2 regions of the Bradyrhizobium sp. WYCCWR15520 genome follow, and region 2 is predicted to be linked to the other one. Evidence: riboswitches for the same ligand, from Rfam matches in the RefSeq annotation. Region 2 holds a riboswitch; the other holds the start of a gene.
What was found. Region 2 has a riboswitch for cobalamin ahead of metE (5-methyltetrahydropteroyltriglutamate--homocysteine S-methyltransferase). Riboswitches for the same ligand answer to the same signal wherever they lie in the genome.

Region 1: linked by a shared signal. The riboswitch ahead of AC0QUY_RS21500 (TonB-dependent receptor) and the one ahead of metE (5-methyltetrahydropteroyltriglutamate--homocysteine S-methyltransferase) in region 2 are both predicted to bind cobalamin.

The regions. Positions count from the first base shown of each region.
Region 1 covers NZ_JBWBWM010000018.1:103,389-107,589, forward strand. The annotation lists gene AC0QUY_RS21495 (PepSY domain-containing protein) at 1-153, opposite strand, end outside; gene AC0QUY_RS21500 (TonB-dependent receptor) at 156-2,429, opposite strand; cobalamin riboswitch at 2,538-2,733, opposite strand; gene AC0QUY_RS21505 (LLM class flavin-dependent oxidoreductase) at 2,813-3,835, opposite strand; gene AC0QUY_RS21510 (amidohydrolase) at 4,050-4,201, shown strand, end outside.
Region 2 covers NZ_JBWBWM010000059.1:2,934-7,134, forward strand. The annotation lists gene metE (5-methyltetrahydropteroyltriglutamate--homocysteine S-methyltransferase) at 1-2,307, opposite strand, end outside; cobalamin riboswitch at 2,410-2,605, opposite strand.

The DNA of each region.
Region 1 (4,201 bases), on a different contig from region 2:
CCTTTCCTTGTCGGAAAGGCCGGGAAACGCGACACACATCATCACGACGCCGGAAATGAACCACATGGCGAAGAACAGGCAGGTGATGATGCCGACCCAGCGGTGGCCGATATACAGCCACCGCCGGAGCGTGCGTTTCAGGGTGCGTGACACGCTCAGAACTTCACGTTGACGGCGAGCTGAGCCGTGCGAGGCATTCCGAGCAGCCATTGAGTGGTGCCGCCCGACGTCGTGTAAATCTCATCGAAGAGATTGTAGACGCGGAATGACACGGTGGTGTTGAGATCGGGCTTCCACTGCACCCCGGCATTGACGATGTTATAGGCCGGACGAGTGACCGTGTTGGCATTGTCCGCAAAGGTCTTGCCGACGATCTGCACGCCCGCATTGGCCGACCAGTTCGGTGCAAAGGCCCATGTCGCCCAGATATTGGAGACGTTCTGCGGCACATTGACAGGCACGTTGCCGGCATAGTTCACGCTTGCGCCGCCGACCGCCTGCACGAAGTCGTCATACTTCGCGCGCAGGAAGGCCGTGTTGGCTTCGATTCGCCAGCCATAGTCGAGCAAGAGGCCGACCGATGCTTCGACGCCACGCGATGATTGCTGGCCGACCTGAACGGTCAGCGACGGAATGTTGGGATCGCGTGCGAGCAGGTTGTTCTTCACGATCTCATAGCCGGCCAGAGTCCATTCGCCGCGGCCGCCCCAGAACGATTGCTTGACGCCGATCTCGATCTGCTTGCCGGTTGCCAGGTCGAAATTTTTGTTTGCGGCGGACAGCGAGATGAGCCCGCCGACCGGATCGACCGCGGTGGAGTACTGGCCATAGAAAGCGAGATCCTTGACGGGCGTATAGACCGCACCCGCGCGCCAGGTCGTAGCGGAGAACGACTTTTCGAAGCTGTTGGCGGGCGAGACATAGTCGGTGCGTGTGATTGTCGGCTCATCCTGACGGATGCCGGCAATCAAGGATAGTTGCTCGGTGACCGACAGTCTGTTCTCGGCAAACAGCGCGTATTGGTTGGTCACGCTGCCAAAGCCGGGAACCGTGGCGTTCGGGCTGTTGAATACGCCTGGAACGAAGTTGAACGGGTTGACGGATGACAAGCCGCCATAGGGCGAATTGTTGGTATGAGTAAAATTGATGCTGTTGATGTCGAAGCCCGCGACGAACTCATTGACCATGCCAAGGACATGTCCGCGGAGTTTCGCATCCGTGCGATTGCCGAACTGCTGCTGATCGTGAAAAATCTCGATGTAACTGCTTCGATTGATCAGGCTGGTGGCGGGATTATAGGTATAGCTTTCGACGTCGTTCCAGTGTCGTTTGGAGCTCAGATAGTAGAGCGTGTTCTGAATCGAGATTCCATCAGCGACCTGCCATTCGGTCTTCACCTGGTTCCAGCTATCCTGGTAGCGGATGTGGCTGTCGCTGACGTTGTAGTTCTTGAATCGTAGCTGTTCATCGAGCTTGCCGTTCATCAACGGCGTGCCGAAGTACCGCGATGGATTGCGGTCGCCGTAGTCCGTGGACAGCGTCCAGGTGACGTCTTCGTTCTGCCTGATCTGGACTACGGCACGAAGTGCGACATTTGAGGTGTTGTCGCGATCGACCCAGCCGTCCGACAGATTGCCGGCGGCGGTGATCCGATACGCGACGCCCTTGCTGACCGGCCCGCCGCTATCCACGGCAATTCGCCGCGTCAGGTTGCTGTCCAGCGAGACCTCGGCCTGGTTGCGAGGGACCCACAACGGCAGTTTCGAAACCACGTTGATGGCGCCGCCGACCGCGCCGGCGCCATACATCACCGACGCAGGGCCGCGCAGCACCTCGATGCGCTCGGTCGACCAGGTGTCGAACGGAAACGTCACCGTGCCGGCACCGATATAAAGCTGGGTGCCGTCATACAACGTCATCACGGACCCGAGGCCGGTGAAGCCGCGGGTATTGAACGAGACGCCGCCATTGCCGGGTGCCGGGCTCGCCGTGAAGCCGGTGGCGTTTTGCGTCACCGCGTCGAGGATATTCTGCTGGCCGCGCTCGGCGATGGTTTCAGCCGAGATCACCTCCACGCTGGCGGGGGTCTGCAGCCGCGTCAGGCCGAGCCGGCTGCCAGCCGTGCTGGTGCCGGTGAGGTTGAGCGTCGGTGCGGCGAAGGCCGGACCTGTCGGCGTGGCGACCGGCGTAGCGCCGTGGACTGCCACGTTGCGTTGCTGGCGGAGACGCGCGGCGCGGCTAGCAGCGCCGCGTCGGACGCTGCGGGCATTCGCCGGCGTTGCCGACGGATGCACCACCACGGGGTCGAGCGTCTGGTTCGGCCTTCCGGATTGTGCCCAGCCATCAGCGGGAAAAAGCAGGCAGGAGAATGCAATCGAGCTGAGAAACGCCCGGCGGTGCCGCGGCGCGAAGATGGTATGGGAATTCATCAGTATAGCTCGCGATAACGTGGCACGTCACCGCGAACGCTGTTTGGCCGCTGTCTCGAGGAGAGAACGGCTCAACACCCACCAGGACACCCCGCCCAATGTGCTCGCGTGTGACCACGACTGACGGCAGGTCTCCTGGCTTGCGGGTCGTTGCCTATCGCCGCCTTCCCAGGCCCGCAGGCCCAGTGGCATTTGGCGAAGGCTCACCGCTTACAGTTGCGGGGGCAGCCACGGCGTTGGGGAAATCCCCGCACCGTATTCCCTTTTGATCTCCCGAAGGAGAACCGTCATGTTCACCATAATTTCAATTTGAAAGGGCTGTCAATCGCGCGCCTCCCCACGACTGCAACATCAGCGTGGCGCTTACTCTAAAAGAGAGCGGCTCAACGCCATCCCAAAGCGGGTGCGACGTGAGTGAGAATTGCTTCGATTACATGGGCGTTGTACTCGACCCCGAGTTGATTGGGGACGGTCAGGAGGAGGGTATCGGCTTCGGCAATCGCCTCGTCCGCTCTTAGTTGCTCGATCAGCGCATCCGGCTCGGCAGCGTAGCTGCGCCCGAAAATTGCCCGTGTGCTTTCGTCGATGAATCCGACCTGGTCTTCACCTTCGCCGCCGCGTCCGAAATACGCGCGATCGCGGTCGTTCACGAGTGCGATGATGCTGCGGCTGACCGAGATCCGCGGCTCTCGTGCATGGCCGGCCTCTTTCCAGGCAGCACGGTATGCCCGAATCTGAGCGGCCTGCTGGATGTGGAAGGCTTCTCCAGTCTCGTCGCTCTTGAGCGTCGAACTCTGCAAATTCATGCCGAGCTTTGCCGCCCAAATTGCCGTGGCATTCGAACCGGCACCCCACCAGATCCGCTCGCGAAGGCTTTCGGAATACGGCTCGAGACGCAGCAGCCCGGGCGGGTTGGGAAACATGGGCCGGGGATTTGGTTGCGCGAAACCCCGGCCGCGCAAGAGGTCCAGGAAGACCTCTGCGTGGCGCCGACCCATGTCGGCATCACTTTCACCATCGGCCGGCTGAAAGCCGAAATACCGCCACCCATCGATCACCTGCTCGGGCGATCCTCTGCTGATGCCGAGCTGCAGACGTTGGCCGGAGATGAGATCGGCCGCACCGGCATCTTCCGCCATGTAGAGCGGGTTCTCATAGCGCATGTCGATCACGGCCGTGCCAATCTCGATTCGGCTGGTCTTGGCGCCGACGGCAGCCAGCAAGGGAAAGGGGGAGGCGAGCTGGCGGGCGAAGTGATGGACGCGGAAATAAGCGCCGTCCGCACCCAACTGCTCGGCCGCAACGGCGAGGTCGATCGACTGCAGGAGCGTGTCGGCGGCTGAGCGTGTCTGGGATTGTGGAGAAGCGGTCCAATGACCAAAGGAGAGAAATCCGATCTTCTTCATAGGGGAAGTCCATCTTCACGAATAGCTTCAACCGCCTTGCAGGAGGCGATCCTTGATCCCGAGGCGCTACCCGCCATCGATAGCGAATGTCTTGTGGTCGCTTTAGGAAAACATCTGCAAGGAAACATCTGAATGTATGCTGCCTCGCTGATCATGTAATCATCGATGGTCAAGTCTGGTCTGTCTCGCCAAATATCAATAGCAAGAGCTGCCCATGTTCCTGACTGAACACGATCTGACCGAGCTGATGGCATGGCGCCGGGAACTTCACAGTAAACCCGAATTGTCGGGGCAGGAAGAAAAGACCGCGGCGGCCGTGCAGGCGCTGCTCCATGCAGCCGGCGCCGACAAGGTCGTTGCAGGGCT
Region 2 (4,201 bases):
ACGGGCAGCCGCGACCATATTGGTTAGCGCGGGACGCACCTCCTCCCATCGGCGCGTTTTCAAGCCGCAATCGGGATTGATCCAGAGCTGCGCATCGGAAAGCCGCTGCCGCGCCAGCGCAATGAGATTTTTCATCTCGGCTGCATCCGGGACGCGCGGCGAATGGATGTCGTAAACGCCCGGTCCGATCTCGTTTGGATATTTGTAGCTCTTGAAGGCATCAAGCAGCTGCATTTTTGACCGTGACGTCTCGATCGAGATGACATCGGCATCCATTGCCGCGATCGCATCGATGATGTCGTTGAACTCTGAATAACACATATGGGTGTGGATCTGGGTCTCGTCGGCCACCCCAGCCGAGCAGATGCGGAAGCTGTCTACTGCCCAGCCGAGGTAGGTCTTCCATTGTGACTTGCGCAGCGGCAATCCTTCTCGGAGCGCAGCCTCGTCAATCTGGATCATCATCGCGCCGGACCTCTCCAGATCGATCACCTCGTCACGTATCGCGAGCGCGATCTGATGGCATGCTTCGCTCCGTGGAATATCATCACGGACGAATGACCAGTTCAGGATCGTCACCGGCCCAGTCAGCATCGCCTTCAGTGGCTTCTTGGTCAGCGATTGCGCGAAGCGCCACCACTCCATCGCCATCGGCGTCGGCCGGGAGACGTCGCCAAACAGGATGGGCGGCCGGACATATCGCGAGCCGTAGGACTGAACCCAACCATGCTTGGTGAATGCGAAGCCGGACAGCCGCTCACCGAAATACTGCACCATGTCATTGCGCTCGAACTCTCCATGCACGAGAACGTCGAGACCAATGTCTTCCTGCCAGCGCACCGCACGCGCCGTCTCCTCCTTGAGAAACTGCTCGTATTGTGCGTCGCTCATCGTTCCCCGGGAATGGGCTGCGCGGGCGTTGCGAACCTCCAGCGTCTGCGGGAACGATCCGATCGTCGTCGTTGGAAATGTCGGCAATCGGAACCGCGCGCGCTGAACCTCGGCGCGCCGGGCGAAAGGACTGTGACGACGCCGCATGCTGCCATCGATTGCAGCCATTCGCTTGGCGACGTTCGCATTGTGAACGTTGGGTGACGTTTCGCGCGCGACGGCCGCGGCCTCCGAAGCCTCAAGTACATCCGCCGCTTCCTCCCATCCTTTAGCCAGCACGCGGCCCAGCGTTGCGAGTTCTCCGATCTTCTGGACGGAGAAAGCAAGCCAGCTTTTCACATCGAGATCGAGATCGGTCTCTAGTTCGAGATCGATCGGGACATGAAGCAGCGAGCATGAGGGTGCAATCTGCACGCGGTCCTTGCCGAGCCTTGCGATGGCAGGTTCGAGCCGGTCGAGCACCGCTGGAAGGTTCGAACGCCAGACATTGCGGCCATCGACGACTCCGAGGGAAATGACAAGATCCCTTCGAGCGTCGGCGACAATCACGTCCAACTGCTCCGGGGCGCGGACCAGGTCGATGTGAAGGCCCGCAACCGGCAACGTCAAAGCGGCTTCCAGGTTATCGCCGATCGTTCCAAAATAGGTAGCGAGCATGATCTTCACGTCGGGAACCTTTTTCGCCAGATAGGTGTAGGTCCGGCGCAGCGCGTCGCGTGTGGCAGCATCGAGGTCCAGGACCAAACATGGCTCGTCCAGTTGCACCCACTCGGCGCCCCTTAAGGTGAGTTCGCGGAGAACGTCTACATAGACCGGCAGCAGCCTATCGAGAAGCAACAGCGTATCGAATGCAGGATCGGCGCTCTTGCCGAGCTTGAGAAAGGTGACCGGACCAACAAGCACCGGGCGCGTCTGATAACCCAGGTTTTTCGCTTCTTCGTACTCCTCGATCGGCTTGCGAGAGGAAAGCGTGAAGGTCTGATCCTTGTGATATTCCGGCACTATGTAGTGATAATTGGTGTCGAACCATTTGGTCATCTCCTGCGCTGCCGCGCTGTGCTCGGCGTGACCGCAATTCGCGTCATGGTCATCGCGCTGCACGCCCCGTGCCATCGCAAAGTAGGTTTTGAGCGAAACAGGGCCTGCACTCCAACCGTAAATTTCCGGAATGGCACCGACCATCACGCTGGTATCGAGCACATGGTCATAAAGCGAGAAGTCGTTTGAAGGAATAACGGTTACGCCGAGCGATTTCTGCCGCGCCCAGTTGGCGGCGCGAAGCGCAGCCGCGGCCTCAAGAAGCTGCGTTTCGTCAGATTTTCCGGCCCAATAGCTCTCGAGCGCGAGTTTGAGTTCGCGGCGCGGACCGATGCGCGGCGTACCGAGGGTAGCGACAGGAATCGAGAGAAGAGACATAGCTTCAACCCCATGTTGGGAGCAAAGGCCATGGCGGACGCGTGCAGAAAAGCCGCGGAAAGCGGCAACTGCTTGGCGCACCACCGGGACACCCCGCCCGTGGACGAATATATTGTCGGGCCAGGTCTCCTAGCTCGCGGGTCGTCGCCGCTATCCGACCTTCCCAAAGCCGCGTGGCTTCAGTGGCTTCTATTGGACAGCGGCTCGCCGCTTACAGTTGCGGGGGCAGCGCCGGCATCGCACCGGCTTCCCTCTTAGCTCCGGATCCATCCGGAGAACCTCGACATCTCCGATTACCTGCAAGAGGACTGTTCCGTCAACCTCTCGATAATTCTTTGTGCGGTTCGGAGCGATTGTCTGGAGAACGGAGGCATCTAGCCTCGTCGTCGTGTGGCCCGATCGTGGCATAGAGTTGGGCGCACGTCTGGATTCGATCGACAATCATGTGGGTGCGGCGGTTGCGCGATCCCAGCTTACACATCTTCCTGCGCCTTATTCGCCACCCGCAGCGCCGACACGAGCCAGATCGCCATTGATTAGTTATTTCGAATTCTGCCGCCGCAAGAAACGGCGTCTTGCCGAAGGCGGTCACATTGGCGAGCAGCGGCACGCCCGGCATCCGCTCGGCAAAGGTTCGAATTTTCCGCGGTGGTGAGCGCCGCAGGAAAATCGGTAGGCGGCCGCCTCCAACTCTGCACGCGCCTACATGCTATATCGCGAGGCACACCCATATCTTGCCGAAACTTACTGTCGCATCGCCGTACCCATGCGCTGACGTAGCCATTGACCGAAGGTTGCCCACCTCCGCGCATCTCTATCGCCTGCATCGGCTCAGCGACCACCTTGGCCAAAAACAGCCCGTTCAGGCACGACTGCCGCATCACCTTCCTGGCCCGTGCTTGAAAGTTACGGGCACCCCCGATCTCGTGGCCTTCGAGCGGCATGTCATCCATTCTGTCGTCTGCGGACTCGAACCGTCCACCGTCGCACTCCGAAACGACCATTTTGGCCGCGCCATATCCGCGTGATGCTTCGCCATTTGCAGGCCATAGAGCAGACATCGGCAGCGCTTGCGGCTTGCCAGTCGGCTTCGGACCAGCTCGGTCCGGCGGACGCTGACGAGCCATCGATGCGCTACGTTGACATTCCCATAGGCCTGTAGCTTCTCACGATTCTGAACTCGCAGCGCACGTCACGTACAGGCTTGTAATAGATCACCGAGACCCGTGATGAGTGTCGCCGAAACGACATCCCGCCTGAACAAAGAAGGGAACGGTGACCTCCTTAGGTATCCGGGCTTATCGCGGTAGACCGACCGATACGTCGAGCTGAACGATGCGTCCAGCTGATCATCTTTGCACAAAAGATGCGAGACATGTACAAAAATTACCGCCAAACCGCGCAAGAACTCAAGTATTCGATCACTTCGCGCGACTAGAGACGAACAAAAAAGCGTCTCGTAACACTGATGCTCTCACAAGCTTGGAGTTCTCGGTGAGTGATCGATCTACTCATCTCGATGCTCCTTCAGCCGCCCCTTGGGGCGTTCCTCCCTGACTTGGCCGCGCGTAACATTCGCGCGGCCTTTTTTCTGCATCCGGCAAGAGATTGATTTGCAGGATCTCAATGGCTCTGACCGCAAAAACGCATGGTGCGAGCAGGTTCTCGCAGATACAGGTCATTAGCCTCGGCGAACAGTTGTTCGTAAATGCCGGCGTACGGTCACCCATCCTAATTTCGAGAAGAGGACGCCTCCGCAAGACGGGCGATTGACGTCCTCGTAATGTAATAAGCCGCCTCCGCGTCTTCAGGCGCGAGCGGCTCTGAAGAAAACGTGCGGTCGGGTCCCTTCAGGCGGACTCCAGAGCGTCGCTCATGGATGTCGACCACGAAA